DNA from 2 places in the Aestuariirhabdus sp. LZHN29 genome. Region 2 is predicted to be linked to the other one. Evidence: predicted binding sites of a transcription regulator. Region 2 holds the regulator's gene; the other holds the start of a gene.
The links. The regulator sigma-54, encoded in region 2, starts transcription at its own class of promoters, with help from an activator protein. The targets are predictions, from matches to a motif close to TGGCACNNNNNTTGCTNT.

Region 1 (4,416 bases), on a different contig from region 2:
GATCCTGGCTAAGACACAACTCGCGCAGGGTCGCCAGCGCTTCGGCCTTATTATCCTCCACCACAATCACCGCACGCCGCGCTTCCAGACACCGCAACATTAAAGCGACCCCGGTGACGATCTGCTGACCGCGCTCGCGCATCAGGCGGTCGTCGCAGGTAAGGTAAGGCTCGCATTCACCACCATTGATGATCAGGGTATCGACACCCTGTTTACGCGCCAGGTCGAGCTTGACCGCCGACGGAAAGGTTGCCCCACCCATGCCCACGATACCTGCCTGGCGGATACGCAAAGCCAGCTCCTCCGGACTGAGGCCGAACGGATCTTCATCCGGGACGGTCCAGGGTGTTTGCTTGTCACTGACCTCAATAATGGCGGTGGTCACCGGCAGTGCTGCCGGATGGGGAGACGCGAACTCGCTCACCGCCACCACCGTGCCATCGGCTGGCGCATGGACCGGTGCCGACAACCACTCCACACTGCCCCCGATCAACTCACCGCGCTTTACCCGCTGCCCCGCTGTCACCCGCGCTACCGCGGGCTCACCGATATGCTGTTGCAGGGGCACATACAGCCGCTTCGGCATCGGCAGCCTGACGATCGGCAACTGTTCGGTACGCTCCTTGCGCTCCTGCGGATGGATACCCCCACGAAAACCTGACAGTTTCATCGCTGAATCTCCGCATCCGGCTCGGGCTTGGGCCATTTCCAGCTCGACAGGGTTAAGGCGGGGGCGACCATCTCAATGCCCATGGTGGGGCAGATATCGATGCATTTGTTGCATCCTGTGCAGGCAGCTGTCACCACGTTGTGCATCTGTTTGGGCGCGCCGATAATGGCGTCGGTTGGGCACACCTTGAAGCAGCGGGTACAACCAATACACTGCTCTTCCACCACGATGGCCACCCGGGGACCCGTGTCGGCCATGGACGACAGGTCCAGTTCAACGCCCAGCTTTTGCGCTAACGCCTCCGCCAGGGGCTTGCCTCCGGGAGGGCACAGGGTAACCGGCGCCGTGCCCTCTGCCAGCGCGCGAGCACCGGCGGGACACCCCGGAAAGCCACACTGCCCACAGTTGGTTCCGGGCAACAGCGCCTCCAACTCCTGCACGATCTCCGGCTCCTCGACCCGCAAATGGATCGCAGCGATCCCTAGCAGGTAACCCAACACCCCTCCCATCAGCGCCAATGCCATCACCGCAGTAAACATGGATCTCCCTCCTCAGTGGACCGGCAGGCCAGCGAAGCCCATAAAGGCCATCGACAACAATCCCGCGACAATAAAAGCGATGGGAACCCCCGCAAACGTCTCCGGCACATCGGCGAACTCCAGACGCTCACGCAACCCGGCGAAGATCACCATTACCAGACTAAACCCGAGCGCGGACCCCATACCGAACAGCAGGCTCTGGGTAAATCCGTTGTTCTCCTGCACGTTCAACAACGCCACCCCCAATACCGCGCAATTGGTAGTAATCAGTGGCAGAAAAATTCCCAACAACTGGTACAGCACCGGACTGCTCTTGCGCACCAGCATCTCGGTAAACTGCACCACCGCAGCGATCACCAGGATAAAGGAGAGAATGCGCAGGAACCCGATCCCCAGAGGCGCAAGCACCAGCTCTTCGATGGCCCAGCTCGCCGCCGCCGCCAGCGTCAGCACAAAGGTGGTGGCCATGCCCATGCCGATGGCGGTATCCAACTTTCCCGACACCCCCATAAACGGACACAACCCCAGGAACTTAACCAGAACGACGTTGTTGACCAATGCGGTCCCCAAAATCAGTAGCAGGTACTCGGTCACGACACTCTCCAAAATGGTGCATGCACTACTACAGTGCATTACTCTGTTATGAGTACGTTGCAGTAGCTATGCCAGCCCCCAGAAAGCCCTGAGAAATACATATAACCTATTGTATTTAATGACTTTTAGTGGCCTACCCATAAAAACCATAAGACCTCGATCGCTGTTGTATTCCCCACACTAGCGAGCCAACAAAGTGCACCTTGTCGCAAAGCCGACAATTCAACAAAACCCCTATGGTTACTGGCCTCCTTGGGGGTTTTGCCATTTTAAAAGGGGTATCTCGGGCGTGGCGCGGTAGTTGCAAGGGTGAATCATTGTTCGCACCGTTGTAATCAATCCGACAGGGGTCACATCATGAGCAAAGCGCAGGTTTTCGACAGCCCGGAAGCCATCCCACTGCCTTCCGGGGTCTACTTCCAGACCGTGGACCAATCTCCGGTGGCGATCACCATCACCGACCCTAACTCCCACATTCTCTATACCAATTCGGCCTTTACCCAGGTTACGGGCTATGACGCCGAGGATGTGCGGGGCCAACACACCCGCCTGCTCTCCGCGGGAAAAACTCCAGCCTGCCTTTACGGCGAACTCTGGAGCACCCTGAGCCGACAGCAGGTGTGGAGCGGGCGGCTGGTCAACCAGCGCAAAGACAAGAGCATTTACCTCGCCGAACTAACCATTACCCCGGTGATCGACACTAATGGGCACACCACTCACTACCTGGGGATGCACCGCGACATCACCCGCCTGCAGAAACTCAACCAGGAGCTGGAGAACCAGCGCACCCTCACCAACTCGATTGTTCGCAGCAGTCCGGTAGCCACCCTGCTACTGGATAGTGAAGGCACAATCCGTTTCGAGAACCCTGCGCTGGAACAACTTTGCCTCACCCTGGGGTGCGACAGCACCCAGCTTCTCACCCTCCTCAGCCGCCGCCTCGGTCTCGACTACCAGGACTGTGGGGACTTCACAGACCTTGAGGTGCGCTGCGATATTCCCGGTATCGGAACCCCTCGCTGGCTCAGCTGCTCAGGCTCTACCTTGCGCCTGTGGCAAAGCGACGATAGCTTCCAGCAGGAGCAGGGGCACGACTGCCTACTCCTCACCATCAACGACATCACCGTCCTCAAAATTCAGCAGGAGGAGGTTCGAATCAACGCCTTGATGGCCCGGCTGGCGGAAAATGAGCTGGTCCACAGCATGCGCGAAGCGCTTAACGGCGCCATTTTTCAGTTGCAGCGACCATTGAACGTCACCGGTGCTGCTGCGGCACTGCAAAAACGTCGCGGTGGGGAAAAGGACCCTCTACACCAGGCACTGCACGAGGTACTGGATTCCTGCCAGCTTGCGATAGACACCCTCACCCAGGCGCTGCCACCGCAAACACCCAAACGCAAAATGCCACTCAATCTAAATGAGCTCTTACGCGAGGTATTATCACTTTATACCGAACAGATGCTTACCGAAGGTGTAGTGATCGAGTGGAAGCCTTGCAACACCCTGCCCAGCATACTCGGCGACGAAATCTCACTCTGCAATCTTTTCAAGCAGCTGTTGGATAACGCATTAACCGCGATGGCTCATGCCCGTACCCACGACCGTGAACTGCGTATCGTCAGTCAACGCCTCGACGATGCCGTACGCATCACCATCGGGGACAATGGACCGGGCATCGACGACAGCATTCGTAACAAGGTGTTCCAACCCTTTTTTACCACCTATCAGGATGATGGCAATCGCAGCGGAATGGGACTGGTACTGGTGCAGGATGTCGCCAACGAACATGGAGTTTCCATCGACATCGAGCAAAGCACGGGAGGGGGATGCCAATTCACCCTGACCTTCCCCGCGCTGGCCGGACACTGAGGAGCCCAAGGTGAACGACCTACAGTTTCCCCTAAACGAAGAACTCAGTCGCGAGCAACGTCTCGGCGTGCAGCTCGATACCCTCTACCGGGTAAGCGAGGTGCTGAACCACTCCCTCGACCTGCAAAGTATTCTGCGGCAGGTGCTGGAAGTGTTGCACTCTCGGGCAAACATGTCCCATGGCATGGCGTCCCTGCTCGACCCCGTCAGCGGTGAGATACTGCTCAGCGCCGTACACGCACCCGGCACCGCACTGCCTGCGGCGATCAGTTATCGTGAAGGTGAAGGACTTACCGGGCGCATCCTTGAAAGCTGCACACCGCTGGTGGTGTCACGCCTCGCCGACGAACCTAACTTTCTCGACCGCCTCGGGCTCTATAACACCACCCTGCCGTTTATCGGCGTACCCATTTTTGCCGGCAGCAACAAACCCGTAGGGGTACTCGCCGCGCAGCCACCCGCCGAGGGGCGCACCTGTCTGCAAGAGCGTGTGCAGTTAATGGAGATGATCGCCAACCTGATGGGCAACAGCGTGCGCCTGGCCTGGGATGTAGAACAGGAGCGTCAGACCCTGACCAACGAGCGTGACAGCCTCAGGCGTGCCATCAAGGCCGAGCACGGCTTCGATAACGTGGTCGGCTCCTCATCCTCCATGCGCCAGGTATTCGAACAGGTACGACAGGTAGCAAAATGGGATACCACCGTACTGATCCGGGGCCAGTCCGGCACCGGAAAGGAGCTGAT
Region 2 (4,416 bases):
ACTACTAAAGCGTCGGGTCAGCTCTTCGCTGATGTATACCGAGCGGTGATGGCCGCCGGTGCAGCCGATGGCGATGGTCATGTAACTTCGGTTTCCCGCCTCGAATGCTGGAAGCCAGCGCTCCACAAAGTCACCGATATCAGCCAGCATCTGCTGTACCTCAGGTTGTTCTCCCAAAAAATCCCGCACGGGTTTCTCGAGCCCACTGAAGCCCCTCAGGTGCGCTACCCAATAAGGGTTAGGTAAACAGCGTACATCAAACACGTAATCGGCATCAATTGGTATGCCTCGCTTGAAACCAAAGGACTGGAATAGCAGTGCGAGACTGTCGTCCGTGCGCATCGCAACACGGGTACGAATCAGGTCGCGTAATTCGTGCAGTGATAGTGCGCTGGTATCCAGAGTCAGTTTTGCTCGATTCTTGAGGGGGGCCAGGAGCTCACTTTCGGCGAAAATGGCCTCTTCCAGCGAGCATTTGTCATTGGACAAGGGGTGGCGTCGCCGTGTTTCACTGAAACGCTTTAGCAGGGTAGCTGGGTCTGCATCGAGGTAGATCACCTCGCACTGCACGCCATTATTGGTTAGTTGGGCCAGTATCTCGGGGAAGCGTTTAAGGTCCGCGTGCATGTTGCGTGCGTCGATGCTGACAGCGGCATTTCTAAGTGACTGCTCGCTTGAGATCTCTGCGGCTAGAGACCCCAGTAAGCCTGCTGGCATGTTGTCCACACAGTAGTAGCCCTGATCCTCGAGCACGTGCAGCGCGCTACTTTTGCCGGATCCCGATCTTCCACTGATGATTACTAATCGCATTTTGCTGGTTCCACTTGCCGACTGGTGCGTGCCGCGCCCTGTTTCTGGTGTGGTGGGTGTTGACCGCGTAAGTCACTGAGCTGGCAGTATACCAGTTGCATTGTGGCAGGTCTGCGATTTGGGAGATCAGTCGAGGGGGGCGATCGCCATTTGATAGAGTTCGGTACTGCTCTGCGCGGCGCGCAGGCGGTTACGGTAGCTGGCATTGTCCAGCCGGCCGGCCAGAGCCTGCAAAATCGCCAGATGCTCGTTAGTCGCTTCGTTGGGGACAACGAGGGCAAAGATGATATCTACCGGGAGCTCGTCCATGGCGTCGAAATTGACACCCTCAGACAGTTTGAGCAGTGCCGCCACAGGTTCTGTACAGGAGGTGAGTCGGCAATGGGGAATCGCAATACCTTTGCCAAAGCCTGTGCTGCCGAGGCGTTCACGCTCAAACAGGCCGTTAAACAGCTCGTCGGCTGTTATCTCCTGCCCTGCCTGGGCGAGAGTTTCGGCAAGTGTTTCGAGTACGCGTTTTTTACTGCCGCCTTCCGCAGCGCAGAGGCTGCGGTCGGGGCTTAGGAGGGATATAAAATTCATAGCCAGATCTAATTAACGGGCGAGATTCTTTTCCTTGTGTTTCATGAGCTGGCGATCCAGTTTGTCCGACAGCATATCAATGGCCGCGTACATGTCTTCATGGACGGCAGTTGCGTGGATGTCCGCACCGCGGACGTGCAGATTGGCCTCCGCTTTTTGTCCCTCTTTTTCGATACTGAGGGTTACGTTGACGCTGGTGATGCTGTCAAAGTGTCGCTCAAGACGATCGACTTTAGTTGCTACGTATTCACGCAATGCTTCCGTTACATCAACATGATGACCACTGATATTGATTTGCATGCGTTTTCTCCTGAATGTTTGTTACATGATGTTGAGTCGACGTCGTGTCAGGCTCAAGTGTATGCCTCTGTTACCGATCATATCCGAGGCTCGATATCTCAATGTTGTCGCCAATCAATATAACCTATACCAGACGTTTCCTTTCGTTAGAAGGAGCAATTGATAATGACTCCCGGTATTTGGCAATAGTGCGGCGAGCAACCTGAATTCCCTGCTCAGCAAGCAAACCCGCTATCTTGCTGTCACTCAATGGCTTTTTTGGGTTCTCTGCGGCCACAAGCTTCTTGATAATAGCCCTGATTGCCGTAGAGGAGCACTCTCCTCCACTGGCGGTACTGACATGGCTTGAGAAGAAATACTTGAGCTCAAATATGCCGCGGGGGGTGTGCATGTATTTTTGCGTCGTTACCCGGGATATGGTGGATTCGTGCATGCTGACCGCTTCGGCGATATCGTGCAGTACCAGCGGTTTCATCGCCTCTTCACCATACTCCAGAAACCCGCGCTGATGCTCAACGATCTGGGTGGCCACCTTCATCAGTGTTTCGTTTCGGCTCTGCAGACTCTTGAGAAACCAGCGGGCTTCCTGCAAGTGGTTTTTCAGGTAGGTGTTGTCTGAACTGTTATCAGCACGTTTGACCAGCGAAGCGTAACCCGAGTTGATGCGGACTCGGGGCACAGAGTCCGGGTTCAGCTCGACGGTCCAGCGGCCGTTCACCTTTTTTACGGTGACGTCGGGTATGACATATTCAGGCTCGCTGCTTTGAATGCTTGCCCCGGGTTTTGGGTTGAGGGTCTGGATCAGTTCAATCGCAGCTTTGAGATCGGCCTCTTTGAGACGGGTTTTGCGCATTAATTGAGCGTAATCATGGGAGCCCAACAAGTTGATGTGTTTCTCAACCACCAGGGCCGCTGAACCCAGGTGAGGGGTGGTGGTGGGCAATTGGGCAAGCTGGATTAACAGGCACTCGCTGAGGGATCGAGCCGCCACACCGACTGGATCGAACTGCTGAAGACGGTGTAACACCGCTTCAAACTCATCCAGTTCAATGTCCAGATCCTCTTCGATGCCTTCCATCAGCTCTTCGCAGCTACAGCTGAGATAGCCATCGTCCTTGAGTGCGTCAATGATGGTAATGGCTATCGCCCGGTCGGTGTCGGACATAGGTGTCAGGTTAAGCTGCCACTCCAGATGGGACTGAAGGGTTTCTGAGGTGCTGGCTCGCGTGGCCGGATTGTACTCATCGTTGTCGGACGAGCCCGACCCCGAGGAGGGCGGCAGACTGGATTGATAAACATCATCCCAGGCGGTGTCAACGGGCAGATCTTCCGGGATATTGTCCTGCCAGTCGTCGGACATCACCTCATTTTCGTTGTTGGCACTGTCGGCGCTTTGCTGATCCTGCTGCTCAGCCTCTTTTAGGCCGTTGTTTTCAGCCTTGTTGTCGAACTCGCTACCATCTTTTGCGCTTTCTTGCTCGGTCGCCGCCTCATTATCGGAACCCTCTTCGGGCTCGAGCATGGGGTTGGATTCGAGGGCTTGTTGAATCTCCTGCTGCAGATCCAGGGTAGAGAGCTGAAGTAGTTTGATGGCTTGTTGCAGCTGAGGCGTCATCGTCAGCTGCTGGCCCATTTTCAGGACTAGGGATGGTTTCATAAATAATACAATGTCCGGTCCATAATCTGCGCATCACTCCCGTTGGGTTTTCCGGTCGCATCCTGCTCCGGCAAAAATCTTGCATGGTTCTATTATAGGGTTGAACGGGATGAATGCCTATATGCGAAATTCGTGTCCCAGATAAACGTCTTTCACTTTCTGGTTATTCATCACGGCCTCGGCATTACCCTCGGCGATGATCTTGCCTTCACTAACGATATAGGCAAGCTCACAGATATCCAGTGTTTCGCGAACATTATGGTCTGTGATCAGCACTCCGATGCCCTTGTCGCGCAGGTGGCGGATCACATCCTTGATGTCATTGACCGAAATGGGGTCGACCCCGGCGAAGGGCTCATCGAGCAGGATAAAGGCGGGTTCCGTGGCTAGCGCCCGCGCGATCTCTACTCGTCTGCGCTCTCCACCCGACAAGCTGATACCCTTGCTGTTGCGAATATGGGTGATGTGGAACTCCCGCAGCAGGGCTTCAAGTTTTTCCAGTCGCTGCTTGCGATTGAGATCCTTGCGGGTTTCCAGTATGGAGAGGATATTCTCGGTAACGGTTAGTTTTCGGAAAATGGAGGCTTCCTGGGTCAAATAGCCTATGCCCTGGCGTGCGCGGCCATGCATTGGCAGGCGGGTAATATCCACACCATCGATTAAAATCTGGCCTCCATCGGACTGCACGAGCCCGACAATCATATAAAAACTGGTGGTTTTTCCTGCCCCGTTCGGCCCTAGTAAGCCGACAATCTGGCTACTGGAGATGCTGATCGAAATATCTTCGACCACCTTTCTTCCGCGGTAACTCTTTGCCAAGTGAAGTGCTTTAAGGGTTGCCATGGGGATATCTACTGCTTGACTTTGGGTTGGATAATCATTTCGACACGGTTGCCGGCCTTGCTGCTGGAGCTTCCGCTCTGGGCATTAACCGCCTGGGTTGTCATGTTGTAGTGGATCGTTTCGCCGGTAAAGGAGTTGCCCTCCTGCAGCAGGCGGGCGTTCTTAAGTAATTTCACCTGATCGCTGGCAACGGAGTAGTCGATGGTATTGCCATAGGCTTTGAT

Region 1: the regulator sigma-54 is predicted to act here: its motif matches at 2,094-2,111, upstream of nifL (nitrogen fixation negative regulator NifL).

What each region holds. Positions count from the first base shown of each region.
Region 1 covers NZ_JBNIEU010000001.1:661,968-666,383, forward strand. The annotation lists gene rsxC (electron transport complex subunit RsxC) at 1-670, opposite strand, end outside; gene ACP3PW_RS03200 (RnfABCDGE type electron transport complex subunit B) at 667-1,209, opposite strand; gene rsxA (electron transport complex subunit RsxA) at 1,222-1,803, opposite strand; gene nifL (nitrogen fixation negative regulator NifL) at 2,161-3,672, shown strand; gene nifA (nif-specific transcriptional activator NifA) at 3,683-4,416, shown strand, end outside.
Region 2 covers NZ_JBNIEU010000002.1:196,418-200,833, forward strand. The annotation lists gene rapZ (RNase adapter RapZ) at 1-810, opposite strand, end outside; gene ptsN (PTS IIA-like nitrogen regulatory protein PtsN) at 937-1,392, opposite strand; gene hpf (ribosome hibernation-promoting factor, HPF/YfiA family) at 1,405-1,692, opposite strand; gene ACP3PW_RS07575 (RNA polymerase factor sigma-54) at 1,817-3,349, opposite strand; gene lptB (LPS export ABC transporter ATP-binding protein) at 3,467-4,192, opposite strand; gene lptA (lipopolysaccharide transport periplasmic protein LptA) at 4,201-4,416, opposite strand, start outside.